Regions from separate parts of the Pseudomonas sp. CAU 1711 genome, predicted to be linked through region 1. Evidence: predicted binding sites of a transcription regulator. Region 1 holds the regulator's gene; each other region holds the start of a gene.
What was found. Region 1 encodes sigma-54, which starts transcription at its own class of promoters, with help from an activator protein. Its sites were predicted from a motif close to ANTGGCATNNANNTTGCTNT; they were not measured.
Positions count from the first base shown of each region.

Region 2: glnA (glutamate--ammonia ligase) is a predicted target of sigma-54. The motif match lies at 1,458-1,477, and genes of this name have one in related genera.
Region 3: AAFN46_RS14695 (ammonium transporter) is a predicted target of sigma-54. The motif match lies at 3,597-3,616, and genes of this name have one in related genera.

Region 1 is NZ_JBDQQT010000001.1:349,692-355,111, reverse strand. Features, by position in the region: gene lptA (lipopolysaccharide transport periplasmic protein LptA) at 1-431, shown strand, start outside; gene lptB (LPS export ABC transporter ATP-binding protein) at 431-1,156, shown strand; gene AAFN46_RS01520 (RNA polymerase factor sigma-54) at 1,295-2,797, shown strand; gene raiA (ribosome-associated translation inhibitor RaiA) at 2,953-3,261, shown strand; gene ptsN (PTS IIA-like nitrogen regulatory protein PtsN) at 3,275-3,739, shown strand; gene rapZ (RNase adapter RapZ) at 3,757-4,614, shown strand; gene AAFN46_RS01500 (HPr family phosphocarrier protein) at 4,623-4,895, shown strand; gene pmbA (metalloprotease PmbA) at 5,025-5,420, opposite strand, start outside.
Region 2 is NZ_JBDQQT010000016.1:71,560-76,979, forward strand. Features, by position in the region: gene thiI (tRNA uracil 4-sulfurtransferase ThiI) at 1-1,253, opposite strand, end outside; gene glnA (glutamate--ammonia ligase) at 1,574-2,977, shown strand; gene AAFN46_RS17510 (AMP-binding protein) at 3,294-5,420, opposite strand, start outside.
Region 3 is NZ_JBDQQT010000012.1:66,777-72,196, reverse strand. Features, by position in the region: gene AAFN46_RS14705 (MBL fold metallo-hydrolase) at 1-605, shown strand, start outside; gene AAFN46_RS14700 (OprD family porin) at 715-1,983, shown strand; gene AAFN46_RS14695 (ammonium transporter) at 2,257-3,465, opposite strand; gene AAFN46_RS14690 (EAL domain-containing protein) at 3,899-5,065, shown strand; gene AAFN46_RS14685 (GGDEF domain-containing protein) at 5,152-5,420, opposite strand, start outside.

The DNA of each region.
Region 1 (5,420 bases):
GCGCCGAACTGGACGACAAGCAGGGCGTGGCCGTCTACCGCGGCGGCGTGGTGATCACCCAGGGCACCCTGAAGATCACCGGCGACACGGTGACCATCACCCAGGACGCCAACGGCGAGATCGAGGTCTTCACTTCGGTGGGCAAGCCCGCCTACTACGAGCAGAAGCCTGCCGAGGACAAGGAGGTGGTCAAGGCCTACGGCCTGACCATTCAGTACTTCGCCGCCAACGAGCGCATCGTACTGATCGACCAGGCCAAGGTGATCCAGCAGGGCAACGTCTTCGAAGGCGAGAAGATCGTCTACGACACCCAGCGCCAGATCGTCAACGCCGGCCGCGCCACGGGCAGCAACGTCTCGGTGCCGCGCCCGCGCATCGACATGATCCTGCAGCCGCGCAAGAAGAACGCCCAGCAAGAGCAGCAGCAGTAATGGCCACCCTCAAAGCCCAGCACCTGGCCAAGAGCTACAAGGGCCGCCAGGTGGTCCGCGATGTCAGCCTATCCATCGACAGCGGCCAGATCGTCGGCCTGCTCGGCCCCAACGGCGCCGGCAAGACCACCTGCTTCTACATGATCGTCGGCCTGGTCCAGGCCGATCAGGGCCGCGTGCTGATCGACAACCGCGACCTCAGCCACCAACCCATGCACGGACGTGCCCGCTCCGGCATCGGCTACCTGCCGCAGGAAGCCTCGATCTTCCGCAAGCTGTCGGTGACCGACAACATCATGGCCATCCTCGAGACCCGCAAGGACCTCGACCGCGCCGGCCGCGAGCAGGCTCTGGAAGCCCTGCTGCAGGAATTCCACATCAGCCATATCCGCGACAGCCTGGGCATGAGCCTGTCCGGCGGCGAGCGGCGCCGGGTGGAAATCGCCCGCGCCCTGGCCACCGAACCCAAGTTCATCCTGCTCGACGAACCCTTCGCCGGCGTCGACCCAATCTCGGTCGGCGACATCAAGCAGATCATCCACCACCTCAAGGCCAAGGGCATCGGCGTGCTGATCACCGATCACAACGTGCGCGAGACCCTGGACATCTGCGAGATCGCCTACATAGTCAACGATGGCCAGCTGATCGCCGAGGGCGACGCCGAGGCCATCCTGGCCAACCAGCTGGTCAAGGAAGTCTATCTGGGTCACGAATTCCGCCTGTGAGCAGCCCCGCCAGGGGCTTGCGCAAAGGACTGGAATCCTTCAAGGTCGGGCATATAATTTGCTTACTAGGGCGCCCCGGCGCCCTGCAGTGGATGGCGCCACGCGCCGGCAAGTGAACAAGGTACCCAGCCCCACACCATGAAACCGTCGCTAGTCCTCAAGATGGGCCAGCAGCTGACGATGACTCCGCAGCTGCAACAGGCCATCCGTCTACTCCAGCTCTCCACCCTGGACCTGCAACAGGAAATCCAGGAGGCCCTGGAATCCAACCCCATGCTCGAACGCCAGGAAGACGGCGAGGACTTCGACAACTCAGACCCCATGGCCGACGGCGCCGAGCAGAACACCCAGGCGCAGCAGGACAGCTCCAGCTTTCAGGACAGCACCGTCGCGGTAAACAACAGCGAGAGCGCCGAGGACGGCGAGTGGCACGACCGCATCCCCAGCGAACTGCCGGTCGACACCGCCTGGGAAGACGTCTACCAGACCAGCGCCAGCAGCCTGCCGAGCAACGACGACGACGAGTGGGACTTCACCACCCGCACCTCCGCCGGCGAGAGCCTGCAGAGCCACCTGCTGTGGCAGCTCAACCTGGTGCCGATGTCCGACAAGGACAAACTGATCGGCGTCACCCTCATCGACTGCATCAACGACCAGGGCTACCTGGAGGAGAGCATCGACGAGATAGTCGAGTCCTTCGACCCGGAACTGGAGGTCGAGGCCGACGAGGTCGAGGCCGTGCTGCACCGCCTGCAGCACTTCGAGCCGGCCGGCGTCGGCGCCCGCGACCTGCGCGAATGCCTGCTGCTGCAGCTGCGCCAGCTGCCGCCCGGCACGCCCTGGCTGGCCGAGGCCCAGCGCCTGGCCGGCGATCACCTCGATCTGCTCGGCGGCCGCGACTACGCCCAGCTGATGCGGCGCATGAAGCTCAAGGAGGACGAGCTCAAGCAGATCATCGAGCTGATCCAGAGTCTCAATCCGCGCCCGGGCTCGCAGATCGAGGCCAGCGAGCCGGAATACGTGGTGCCGGACGTCATAGTGCGCAAGCACAACGACCGCTGGCTGGTGGAGCTCAACCAGGAGGCGGTGCCGCGCCTGCGGGTCAATCCGCAGTACGCCGGCTTCGTGCGCCGCGCCGACTCCAGCGCCGACAACACCTTCATGCGTAACCAGCTGCAGGAGGCGCGCTGGTTCATCAAGAGCCTGCAGAGCCGCAACGAGACCCTGATGAAGGTCGCCACCCAGATAGTCGAGCACCAGCGCGGCTTCCTCGACTACGGCGACGAGGCCATGAAGCCGCTGGTCCTGCACGACATCGCCGAGGCGGTGGGCATGCACGAGTCGACCATCTCGCGGGTCACCACGCAGAAGTTCATGCACACCCCGCGCGGCATCTACGAACTGAAGTACTTCTTCTCCAGCCACGTCAGCACCGCCGAGGGCGGCGAATGCTCCTCCACCGCGATCCGCGCCATCATCAAGAAGCTGGTGGCCGCGGAAAACGCGAAAAAGCCGTTGAGCGACAGCAAGATCGCTGGTTTACTGGAGGCACAGGGCATTCAGGTAGCCCGCCGCACCGTCGCCAAGTACCGCGAATCCCTCGGCATAGCGCCGTCCAGCGAACGCAAGCGACTGATGTAAGCGGCCCTGAGGGGGAGACTTCTGCACCACAGCATCGAGCGCCGGATACCCTGTCGGGGGAACCACGGCCCGCAGTGCACAGCCCTCCCAGCCAACGTGTTACGGCGGCAGGCCCGATAGCCTGTCTCTTACACAAGGCAACAAGGAGATGCGTTATGCAAGTCAACATCAGTGGACATCAACTGGATGTGACCGACGCCCTGCGCGACTATGTCGGTGAAAAACTCAGCCGACTGGAGCGCCACTTCGACAGAATCACCAATGTGCAGGTCATCATGGAGGTCGAGAAGCTCAAGCAGAAGATCGAAGCCACCCTGCACATCGCCGGCGGTGAAGTGGTCGCCAACGCCGAACACGAAGACATGTACGCCGCCATCGACCTGCTGGCCGACAAACTCGACCGTCAACTGATCAAGCACAAGGAAAAGCAGCTGAACCGCCTGCAAGGCGCCACGGCTCGCTGACACCCCCCACCCCATGATTCGACTCGAAACCATTCTGACTCCCGCGCGTTCCCTGGTGAACGTGCCGGGAGGCAGCAAAAAACGCGTACTCGAACAGATCGCCAACCTGGTCGCCCGCGATCTTCCCGATCTGGACGGCCAGGACATCTTCGAAAACCTGATCGCCCGCGAGAAGCTCGGTTCCACCGGCTTCGGCAACGGCATCGCCATTCCCCACTGCCGCCTGCCCGGCTGCCAGGCGCCGATCAGCGCCGTGCTGCACCTGGACACCGCCGTGGACTTCGACGCCATCGACGGCGCCCCGGTGGACCTGCTGTTCGTCCTGCTGGTGCCGGAGGCGGCCACCGACGAACACCTGGAGCTGCTGCGGCAGATCGCCAGCATGCTCGACCGCACCGAGGTGCGCGAACGCCTGCGCCAGGCCCAGAGCAACGAGAGCCTGTACCAGGTCGTGGTCGACGTGCAGAGCGGGCACTGAGCCCAGGGGTCCCAGCCATGCGCCTGATCATCGTCAGCGGCCGCTCCGGCTCGGGTAAGAGCACCGCCCTCGACGTGCTGGAAGACAACGGCTTCTACTGCATCGACAACCTGCCGGCCAGCCTGCTGCCGGACCTGGCCGAACGCGCCCTGCTGCAGACCGAGCTGCTGCATCCGCAGGTCGCCGTGTCGGTGGACGCGCGCAACCTGCCCAGCCAGCTGCAGCGCTTCCCCGAACTGCTGGCCGAGGTGCGGGGCCGCCATATCCAGTGCGACGTGCTGTTCCTCGACGCCGACGAGGAAACCCTGCTCAAGCGCTTCTCCGAGACCCGCCGGCGCCACCCGCTGACCAACGAGAACCGCTCGCTGGCCGAGGCCATCCGCGACGAGGCCGCGCTGCTGGCGCCGATAGTCGACCTGTGCGATCTGAAGATCGACACCACCCATCTCAACCTCTACCAGCTGCGCGACAGCCTCAAGCTGCGCCTGCTCAACCAGCCGGCACCGGGCACCGCCTTCCTGGTCGAGTCCTTCGGCTTCAAGCGCGGCATGCCGGTCGACGCCGACCTGGTGTTCGACGTGCGCTGCCTGCCCAACCCCTACTGGAAGCCGGACCTGCGCGACATGTCCGGCCTGGAGGCGCCGGTGGCCAACTACCTGGCGGCGCAGCCGGACGTGGAGGAGATGTACCAGGACATCCTCGGCTACCTGAACAAATGGCTGCCGCGCTTCGCCGCCAGCAACCGTTCCTACGTGACCATCGCCATCGGCTGCACCGGCGGACACCACCGCTCGGTGTATCTGGCCAATCGCCTGGGCCAGGCCCTCAAACCCGTATTGAAGAACGTCCAGGTGCGCCACCGCGACCTCGGCTAAGGACCGCAATGCCCTCCCGCGAGATCACCATCAGCAACAAGCTCGGCCTGCACGCCCGCGCCGCCGCCAAGTTCGTCGGCGTGGCCAACGGTTTCCCCTGCCAGGTGCGGGTCGGCCGCTCGGCCGAGAGCACGGTGGACGGCAAGAGCATCATGGCGGTGATGATGCTGGCCGCCGGCAAGGGCACCAGCCTGCACCTGTTCAGCGAGGGCGAACAAGCGGACGAGGCGCTGGCGGCCCTGGTCGAGCTGATCGACAACAAGTTCGACGAGGGCGAATAAGCGGAAGCTGCAAGCTGCAAGCTGCAAGCTGCAAGCTGCAAGCTGCAAGCTGCAAGCGAATCAGCATACGCCCCATCCCGCGACCCGCTGATACTTGCAGCTTATGGCTTGTAGCTTGCCGCTGCCGCCCTAGCTGCCGGCCACCGTCATGCGCTCGATCAGCACCGAGCCGCTGCGGATATTGCCGCGCAGCTCTAGGTCGCTGCCCACCGCGACTATCTGGCGGAACATGTCCCTGAGGTTGCCGGCGATGGTGACCTCCTGCACGGGGAACTGGATCTCGCCGTTTTCCACCCAGAAGCCGGCGGCGCCGCGCGAATAATCGCCGGTGACCAGGTTGAGCCCCTGACCCATCAGCTCGGTGACCAGCAGGCCCCGGCCCATGCGGCGGATCAGCGCCTGGCGATCCTCGTCGCCGTGGCTGACGAACAGGTTGTGCACCCCGCCGGCGTTGGCGGTGCTGGGCAGGCCCAGCTTGCGCCCGGAATAGCTGCCGAGGATGTAGGACACCAGCTCGCCACCGGC
Region 2 (5,420 bases), on a different contig from region 1:
GGGTGGCGGATGTCGATGACGATCTGCCCGGCCAGGGCCTCGGCCACTTCCTCGACCTGCAGGTCCTGGCCCATCTCGTCGATGACCTTGTCCACCGTCACCCGCCGTGCGCGCTCCAGGGCGCGCTCGAGCACGGCCATGTCGAACTGCGCCTCCTCGTGCTCGACGCGCCCGCGCTTGGCGCGGGTGGTCGGGTTGACCGAGATCACCCCGCAGTACTCGGGCATGTTCTTGGCGAACTCGGCGGTGCCGATGGCCGAGGCGGTGTCGATGATGTCCTGCTTGTGCGCGGCGATCAGCGGGCGCAGCACCAGGGTGTCGGTGACCGAGTCGATCACCGAGAGGTTGGGCAGTGTCTGGCTGGACACCTGGCTGATCGCCTCGCCGGTGACCAGCGCGTCGATATGCAGCTCCTCGGCGATGCGGCTGGCAGCGCGCAGCATCATGCGCTTGAGCACCACGCCCATCTGGCTGTTGTCGACCTTGGAGAGGATCTCGCCGACCACTTCCTCGAACGGCACGCTGATAAACAGCACGCGGTGCGAGCTGCCGAACTTCTGCCACAGGTGGTGGGCCACTTCCATCACGCCCAGCTCGTGGGCGCGGCCGCCGAGGTTGAAGAAGCAGAAGTGGGTGAGCAGGCCGCGACGCATCATCTGGTAGGCGGCGACCGTGGAGTCGAAGCCGCCGCTCATCAGCACCAGAGTCTGCTCGATGGAGCCCAGCGGATAGCCACCGAGCCCCTCATGCTGGGCATGGATGATCAGCAGGCGGTCGTAGCGCACTTCGAAGCGCGCCTCGACCTCGGGCTGCCTGAGATCGATGCCGGCGGCCCCGCACTCGCGGCGCAGGCGGCTGCCAACATGGGTGGCCAGTTCCATCGAGGTGAAGTCGTGGGTGTTGCCGGCGCGCTTGCAGCGCACGGCGAACACCTTGCCGGCGATCTGCTCGCCAAAATGCGCGCGGCATTTCTCGAAAGTGTCATCGAAATCGACGTAGGGATATTCGTGCACTTCGAGGAAGTGGGCGATGCCCGGCGTGTTGCGCAGGCGCTCGAACATCTCCTGCTGGGTCTTGCGCTCGCTGACCCGGCTGATCAGATCGAGGTTGTCCCATTCGCCCTGCACCTCCAGTTCGGGATCCAGGTCGCGCAGCACCGTGCGGATGTTCTTGGCCAGCTGGCGGATGAACTGCTTGCGCACCGGCCGGCTCTTGATGGTGATTTCCGCGAAGGGTTTGACGATGAGTTTCATGAAAAAACGCGCGCCGGGCGGGAGGCCGAAAAACAGGGGCGCGGATTATAGCGGAAATTGCTCAAGCTTTGACCAAAAAAGCGCAAGGCACCAAAAAAGTGCGCTGCGCGAAAACACCGCACCGATATGGTGCTTAAATCAATCGCGAATTCCGCCCCGCACCCCGGAATGCCTGAGTTTCGGGCGCACAGCCCATTCCGGGGCACTGGCACGCTAATTGCTCCCTTGTGAGGCAGTCGGGTCTGGCGGACTATCCCGCCCGACTTTGCACCGATTCCGGAGACTGGCTGGAACCAGTCTCCTTCCACCTGGAGGACACCATGTCGAAGTCGCTTCAACTGATTAAAGAACACGACGTGAAGTGGATTGATCTTCGCTTCACCGACACCAAAGGCAAGCAACAGCACGTGACCATGCCGGCACGTGACGCCGACGACGACTTCTTCGAAGTCGGCAAGATGTTCGACGGCTCCTCCATCGCCGGCTGGAAAGGCATCGAAGCCTCCGACATGATCCTGATGCCGGACGACAGCACCGCCGTGCTGGACCCCTTCACCGAAGAGCCGACCCTGATCCTGGTCTGCGACATCATCGAGCCCTCCACCATGCAGGGCTACGACCGCGACCCGCGCGCCATCGCCAAGCGCGCCGAGGAATACCTGAAGTCCACCGGTATCGGTGACACCGTATTCGTCGGCCCGGAGCCGGAGTTCTTCATCTTCGACGAAGTGAAGTTCAAGTCCGACATCTCCGGCTCGATGTTCAAGATCTTCTCCGAGCAGGCCTCCTGGAACACCGACGCCGACATCGAGTCCGGCAACAAGGGCCACCGCCCGGGCGTCAAGGGCGGCTACTTCCCGGTTCCGCCCGTCGACCACGACCACGAAATCCGCACCGCCATGTGCAACGCCCTGGAAGAGATGGGCCTGGTCGTCGAAGTGCACCACCACGAAGTGGCCACTGCCGGCCAGAACGAGATCGGCGTGAAGTTCAACACCCTGGTCGCCAAGGCCGACGAAGTGCAGACCCTGAAGTACTGCGTGCACAACGTCGCCGACGCCTACGGCAAGACCGTGACCTTCATGCCGAAGCCGCTGTACGGCGACAACGGCTCGGGCATGCACGTGCACATGTCCATCTCCAAAGATGGCAAGAACACCTTCGCTGGCGAAGGCTATGCCGGCCTGTCCGATACCGCCCTGTACTTCATCGGCGGCATCATCAAGCACGGCAAGGCCCTGAACGGCTTCACCAACCCGTCGACCAACTCTTACAAGCGTCTGGTCCCGGGCTTCGAAGCTCCGGTCATGCTGGCCTACTCGGCTCGCAACCGTTCCGCCTCGATCCGTATTCCGTACGTTTCCAGCCCGAAAGCCCGCCGCATCGAGGCGCGCTTCCCGGATCCGGCTGCCAACCCCTACCTGGCCTTCGCTGCCCTGCTGATGGCCGGTCTGGACGGTATCCAGAACAAGATCCACCCGGGCGATGCCGCCGACAAGAACCTGTATGACCTGCCGCCGGAAGAGGCCAAGGAAATCCCGCAGGTTTGCGGCAGCCTGAAGGAAGCCCTGGAAGAGCTGGACAAGGGCCGCGCCTTCCTGACCAAGGGCGGCGTGTTCTCCGACGACTTCATCGATGCCTACATCGCCCTGAAGTCCGAGGAAGAGATCAAGGTGCGCACCTTCGTGCACCCGCTGGAATACGACCTGTACTACAGCGTCTAAGCCGGTAGCGCGACACGAGAGAGGCCTCCTTCGGGAGGCCTCTTTTTTTGTCCGCGAGAAGCGGAAAGCCCACTCCCCCGCACCGGTGGGTTACGCCGCGCTGCGGCTAACCCACCCTACTCGCCTGCCCGCAGAGCACTCAGCGGGAGTCAGACGTAGGGCGGGTTAGCCGAAGGCGTAACCCGCCGAGCGATGTATCGCCCCCCACCCGTGCCACCTCGCCGTCATTCCACCCGACGCGGCGTGATGGTGAGCCCCGACCAGCGCGGGGCAGGTGACCCTCCCTACAGGGCTTTCGCGTTTCTGCGAACTCGCCTCAGCCGGCCAGGCGCAGGCGGTCCGGCTCGTCCAGCTGCTGCTGCAGCACCGCCCGCGCCTTGTCGCGCAGCTTGATCGCATCCAGCCAGTCGTGGCCGTCGGCCAGCAGTTGCCCGCAGAGCTTGACCCGCACCTCGCCGCGATGGGGGAACCACTGGCCGTCGCGCAGCACCATGCGCGTGCCGCCCAGGGCCACCGGCAATAGCGGCACGTCGGCCCGCGCGGCGAGGACGAAGGCGCCCATGCGGAACGCCTGCAGGCCCGGCTCGCGGCTCAGGGTACCCTCGGGGAAGAACACCAGCGACTGCCCGGCCGCCAGGGTCTGGGCCAGGGCCTCGGCGTCGGCGACGCCACGCTGCACGTCGAAACGCTCGACGAAGCAGGTACCGAGCCGGCGCAGGAAGCGCCCGGCGACGAACTGTCCGGCCAGCTCGCGCTTGGCGACGAAACTGAAGCTCGGCGGCAGCACCGCGCACAGCACCAGGCCGTCCAAGTAGCTGGCATGGTTGGCCACCAGCACGCGCACCTGCGGCAGGCGCACCTGGCCCAGGCCGCTGACGTTCAGCGGCACCCCGGCCAGGCGCAGGAAGGCCCGCGCCGCCAGCCGCACCAGGCGCCGGCACCAGCTGCGTCGCGGCAGCAGCGCCACCGCCAGCCAGGTCAGGCTGGCGAGGGTCAGCAGCAGGGCCCAGAAGTAGCCGGCGTAGAGCAAGGCGCCGAGCGCCCGCGCCAGGCGCCCGGCCTGGGCCCGCGCGGCCGCCTGCAGCAGGCGCAGCAGCTGGCGCCACACCGCGCGGCGCGGCCGCCCCACCTCGCCGCGCTCGTACAGCTCGCGGCTGGCGGCGCGGCGGATCTTGCCGCTGGAAGTCTTCAGCACGCTGTGTGGCGGCGCCAGGACGATATCGTCCGGCGCCAGCCCGGTGAGGTCCAAGGACACCCGGTTGATCGCCTGCTGCAGTGCGCGCCGCGCGGCCGGGTCCTGCTCATGGGTCTCGGCCAGCACCACCAGGCGCTCGCTACCGCCGGCCGCGTCGCGGCTGCCGAACACCGCCACGCAGCCCTTGCGCAGGCCATCCAGGTTGCCCACCGCGGTCTCCACGTCGTAGGGGTAGATGTTGCGCCCGCCGCGAATGATCAGGTCCTTGGCGCGGCCGCTGAGGTACAGCTCGCCGCCGGCCATGTAGCCCAGGTCCAGGGAGTCGAGCCAGGGGCCGTGGCGCACCCGCGCGCTCTCCTCGGGGTTGGCGAAGTAGCCGGCGCTGGTCGAGGGCCCGCGGAACTGCACATGGCCCTCGGTGCGCTCGGGCAGCTCCACGTCCTGACCGTCGACCACGCGGATCTGGTGCCCCGGCAGCGGCCCGCCGCAGCACACGAAACGCAGCGCGTCGGCGCTATCCGGCGCCACCGGGCGCGCCCGCCCGCCGCTCTGGAACGGCGCGCGCGCCACCCAGTCGATGCGCGGCCCGCGCCCCAGCGGCGGGAAGGCCACCCCCAGAGTGCCCTCGGCCAGGCCGTACACCGGCATCAGCGCGCCCGGCGCCAGGCCGTAGGCGGCGAAACGCTCGGCGAAACGCCGCAGGGTGTCGGGGTTGACCGGCTCGGCGCCGTTCAGCGCCAGGCGCCAGCTGCTCAGGTCGAGGCCCGCCAGCTCGGTCGCGTCGAGCCGGCTCAGGCACAGCTCGTAGGCGAAGTTCGGCGCCGCCGAGAGGGTCGCGCGGTACTGCTGAATGGTCCGCAGCCAGCGCGCCGGGCGGGCGAGGAAGGCCAAAGGCGACATCAGCACCAGGTTGAAGCCGTAGTACAGGCTGCCGAGCCAGGCGCCGATCAGGCCCATGTCGTGGTACATCGGCAGCCAGCTGACGAATACGTCCGTGGCGTCGACCCGCAGTGCCTTGCCCATGGCCCGCAGGTTGGCCAGCAGGTTGGCGTGGCTGACCATCACCCCCTTGGGCTGGCCGGTGCTGCCGGAGGTGTACTGCAGGAAGGCCAGATCGCCGGCCTGGCGCGGCTGGGCGCGCAGGCTGCCGCTGGCCGCCGCCAGCTCGGCGACGCCGAGGATCTCGCCCAGGCTCGGCACCTGCGGGCGCAGCAGGTGGGTGAGCAGCTTGGCCTCACTGACGGTGAT
Region 3 (5,420 bases), on a different contig from region 1:
ACGACAAGCCGCTGCTGCGCTACGGTCGGGTCGAGCCGGTGCGCGACCAACTGGAGCGCGACGGCATCCGCGTCGACCGCATACTGCTCACCCACAGCCACTGGGACCATGCCTCGGGCCTGGTCGACTTCCCCGAGGTGCCGGTCTGGGCGCCCTACGAGGAGATCGAGTTCAGCCGCATCGCCACCCCGCCGGCCGTGCTGCCCAGCCAGTTCGCCCACGCCATTCGCTGGGTACCCTTGCAGTTCGCCGAGCAGCCCTTCCTGGGTTTCGAGCGCAGCCACGACATGTTCGGCGACGGCAGCCTGGTGCTGGTGCCGCTGGCAGGCCACACCCCCGGCTCGGTCGGCCTGTTCCTGACCCTCGACGATGGCCGGCGCTTCTTCTTCACCGGCGACGCCAGCTGGCGCCTGGAGGGCTTCACCGGCCCGCGCGAGAAGTTCTGGATCAGCAGGCGCATGGTCGACAACGACCCGCAGGCCACCCGCCTGCAGTTGGAGAAGGTGCATCGGCTGCTGCAGGAGCAGCCGCAGCTGAGGGTGATCCCCGCGCACGATGAGGCCGTGCAGCGCGAACTCGGCTACTACCCGCGCTGGGTCGAATGACCCGCGCCACTCGACCAAGGTCTAGAGGCCGCTCGCCCGGCAAAGTGTTTTATTCGTCCCGCTGCAACCCGGCCATGCAGGCCGCCATCACCAGCCGAGGACAATAACAATGAGCAAGTCCCCCCTCGCCCTTAGCGTGGCCCTCGCCACGCTGGGCAGCCTCACCCTGCCGAGCATCGGCCAGGCGGCCTTCGTCGAAGACGGCAAGGCCAGCCTAGAACTGCGCAACTTCTACATGAACCGCGACTTCCGCCAGGAAGGCGGCAACAGGGGCCAGGCCAAGGCCGAGGAATGGGCCCAGGGCTTTTTGCTGCGCTACGAGTCCGGCTATACCGAGGGCACCGTCGGCTTCGGCGTCGACGCCATCGGCACCCTGGGCCTGAAGCTGGATTCCGGTGGCGGCACCAGCGGCACCGGCCTGCTGCAGCGCGACCGCGAAAGCGGCGAGGCGCAGGACAGCTACGGCGACCTGGGGGTCACCGCCAAGCTCAAGGTCTCCAACAGCGTGCTCAAGGCCGGCAGCCTGATGCCCAAGCTGCCGAGCGTCGCGGCCAACGACTCGCGCCTGCTGCCGCAGAGCTTCCAGGGCGGCTGGCTGAACGTGCAGGAGATCGCCGGCCTGACCCTCGACGCCGGCCAGCTCAGCCGGGTCAACCAGCGCGACTCCTCCGACCACGAGGCCATGCTGATGACCACCGGCACGGGGCGCGGCTTCACCGGCACCACGGGGGTCGACAGCGACGAGTTCAACTTCGCCGGCGCCAGCTACAAGTGGAACGACCGCCTGACCACCGCCTACCACTATGGCGCGCTGGACGACTTCTACAAGCAGCACATCCTCAGCGCCGTGCACCTGCTGCCGCTGGGCGACAAGCAGAGCCTGAAGAGCGACCTGCGTTTCGCCCGCTCCACCGACGACGGCGACACCAACGTCGACAACAAGGCCTTCGGCGCCATGTTCACCTACAGCCTGGGCGGCCACGCCTTCGGCCTGGGCTACCAGCAGATGAGTGGCGACACCGGCTACGCCTATATCGCCGGCACCGACCCCTTCCTGGTCAACTATGTGCAGATCGGCGACTTCGCCTTCAAGGACGAGAAATCCTGGCAGGCGCGCTACGACTACAACTTCGCCAGCCTCGGCATCCCCGGCCTGACCTTCATGACCCGCTACCTGTCCGGCGACAACGTCGATCGCGGCGCCGGCCTGTCCGAAGGCAAGGAGTGGGAGCGCGATACCGATATCGCCTACGTGTTCCAGGAGGGCCCGCTGAAGAACTTCGGCATCAAGTGGCGCAATGCCACGGTGCGCTCCAACTTCGGCAACGACCTCGACGAGAACCGCCTGATCCTCAGCTACCTGCTGCCGCTCTGGTAAGCACCCCGCACGACGAGGCAGACCGTCGCGCAGACGTCGTGCTGTTCACATAAGAAAACGCCGCGATTTCTTTACAGAGTCGCGGCGTTTTCTTTTGGCTTCGGCCGGCAGCGAGGCGCACTGCGCAATGCCATAGCCCTTCAAGACGGTGCTTTGAGAGTGCTCCCCTCTCCCGCCGGGAGAGGGGCTGGGGGTAAGGGACTATCGCCTACTCGTTGCCTGCCCCTCACCCCGACCCTCTCCCAGAGGGAGAACAACAGCCACGGCGCCGGTTCAATCCTGGCCGTTGGCGCCGATCTTGTGGATCGACAGGTCGGCACCGTAGTACTCCTGCTCCTGGCTCAGACGGATGCCGGTCAGCGTCTTGAGCAGGCCGTAGACCAGGAAACCGCCGACCAGCGCCACCAGCACGCCCAGGGCAGTACCGATCAGCTGGCTGGTCAGGCTCACGCCGCCGAGGCCACCGAGGGCCTCCAGGCCGAAGATGCCGCAGGCGATGCCGCCCCACACCCCGCACAGTCCGTGCAGCGGCCACACGCCGAGCACGTCGTCGATCTTCCACTTCACCTGGGTGGCGGTGAAGGCCCAGACGAACAGGGCGCCGGCGATGGCGCCGGTGACCAGGGCGCCGACCGGGTGCATCAGGTCGGAACCGGCGCACACCGCCACCAGACCGGCCAGCGGGCCGTTGTGCAGGAAGCCCGGGTCGTTGCGGCCGACCAGCAGCGCGGCGACGGTGCCGCCGACCATGGCCATCAGTGAATTGACCGCCACCAGGCCGCTGATGCTGCCGAGGGTCTGCGCGCTCATCACGTTGAAGCCGAACCAGCCGATGATCAGGATCCACGAACCCAGGGCGAGGAACGGAATGTTCGACGGGGCGAAGGCCACCAGACGTCCATCGCGATAGCGTCCGTCGCGCTTGCCCAGCAGGATCACCGCGCCGAAGGCCAGCCATCCTCCCACCGCGTGCACCACCACGGAGCCGGCGAAGTCATGGAAGGCGAAGCCGAAACGCTCGGTCAGCCAGTCCTGCAGGCCGAAGTTGCCGTTCCAGATCAGGCCCTCGAAGAAGGGGTAGACGAAGGCCACGATCAGCAGCGTGGCGCACAGCTGCGGGCCGAACTTGGCGCGCTCGGCGATGCCCCCGGAGATGATCGCCGGAATGGCGGCGGCGAAGGTCAGCAGGAAGAAGAACTTGACCAGGGCATAGCCGCTACCGGCCGTGAGGGTCGCCGCCGGCTCGAGGAAGGTGATGCCATAGGCCACCCAGTAGCCGACGAAGAAATAGGCCAGGGCCGAGACGGCGAAGTCGGAGAGGATCTTCGACAGGGCGTTGACCTGGTTCTTGTGGCGCACCGTGCCCACCTCGAGGAAGGCGAAGCCGGCGTGCATGGCCAGGACCATGATGGCGCCCAGCAGGATGAACAGGGTGTTGGAGCCGTGGATCAGGGTTTCCACGGCGCTGTTTAGGTTTTCCATCGGCAGAGGGCTCCAGCGACATCGGCACCAAATCGGTTCACACGAAAGAGAGAGCGCACCATCCTGATGCCAACATGCACCAAATCGAGGCAAACAAAGGGCCGATCTTGGCGCGCTCTCTCGTCACAGACGAACCAAATGAGATGCAATTTTCTTTATTTATCAGTGCATTAGGGTGGAATCAGGCGACCTCTCCAGGCCTGCCGAGTGCCCCACACGAAGGCATGCAACCACCCTGACGCACCAGATGATTGCAACTGCCGTACCAAATAGGGCGAGAGCAAAGACGAGCACGGCCTCTGCCGGCTCCATCGCGCACCAAGGCCGGGCAGCGCGATCACGCCAAGCCGCGCTGCGGCGACCTGGCCGTATTCTTGCTTTTCTGGGCCATCGACCCGCCCCAATCGGGCCCCACCCGGACAAGGAACCTCCCGTGATCGACGGGCATCCCATCGCCTGCTTCCAGCCCTTTATCGACACCGCCACCGGTCGCATCGCCGGCATCGAGGCCCTTGGCCGCCTGCGCCAGGCCGATGGCAGCCTGCGCTCGGTCGGCCCGCTGTTCGTCGATCCACGGCTGTCGCCCGCCAGCCTGCGCCGGCTGGACCGGCAGATCCGCGACAATGCCCTGGCCCGCCTGCACGAGGCGCCGGCCGACTGGTTTCTCAGCCTCAATATCTCGCCGCGCTGGATCAGCCGGCTGCGCCCGAACCAGGCCCTGCCCAGCCTCAAGCAACTGCACAAGCACGGCGTGGCGCCGCAGCGCGTGGTGTTCGAGATCACCGAACTGGGCGGCGGCAGCGGCAAGCTGAGCGAAGTGGTGGCGCGCTACCGCGAGGCGGGCGCACGCATCGCCATCGACGATTTCGGCGCCGGCTACTCGCAGCTCGACCGCGTGCTGGCGCTGCAACCGGACATCCTCAAGCTGGACATGCGCCTGTTCCAGGAGGCCGCCCGCGGCGGCCCCAGCGGCGAGGTGGTCAAGGCCCTGGCGCAGATGGCGGAGAAGACCGGCTGCTGGATCATCGCCGAGGGCGTGGAAACCGAGGCCGAACTGGATTTCGCCCTGGAGTGCGGCGCGCGCTATGTGCAGGGCTACCTGTTCGCCAGGCCCGAGCTGGACTTCCCCGCCGCCGATGCCTTCGTCGAACGCTTCGCCGGCCTGCGCGAGCGCTATGTGCAGCGCAAGCTGGCGGAGCGGGCCCGACTGACGACCCTGCGCCGACAGCTGGGCGAGCTGATGAACCTGCTGCGCGCCTGGGTCGAGCGCGGCGGCGGCCTGGAAGGCCTGTTCGACCCGGCCGACTACCCCTGGCTGCTGCGCCTCTACCAGTGCGACCGCCACGGCACCCAGACCAGCCCCAACCTGCAGTGGGACGGCCGGCGCTGGCGCGAAGACCCTCGCTATCTGGGACACAACTGGTCGTGGCGCCCCTACTTCTACCAGTTACTCGCCGAGGGTTGGGAGGAGCACCGCCTGACGCTGTCCGGCACCTATCGCGACGCCACCAGCAACCAGTACTGCCTGACCGCCGGACAGTTCATCGACAACGGTCGCAGCCTGCTGCTGCTCGATATCGATGCGGCGGGACTTCCGTAGGGTGGATTCGGAGCGCAGCGACAATCCACCAAGCGGAGCAGGTGTACTGCCCTGCGATCGAGTACGCCCTACAGCGAGAGCGGCGCTCAGATCAGGAGCGGCCGATGGAAGGTCGCCATCTCCATGCGGTTGCGGCCGTTCTGCTTGGCCTTGTAGAGCGCCTTGTCGGCGCGTTCGATCAGCTCGGCCACGCTCTCCAGCAGATAGTACTGGGCCACGCCGATGGAGGCGGTGACGCGCATGCCCTGCGGCAGGCTCGGATAGCGGGCCACGGCCAGCTCGTCCTGAATGCGCTTGACGCAGTGCTGGGCCATCTCCAGCGAGGTCTGCGGCAGGAACAGGAGGAACTCCTCGC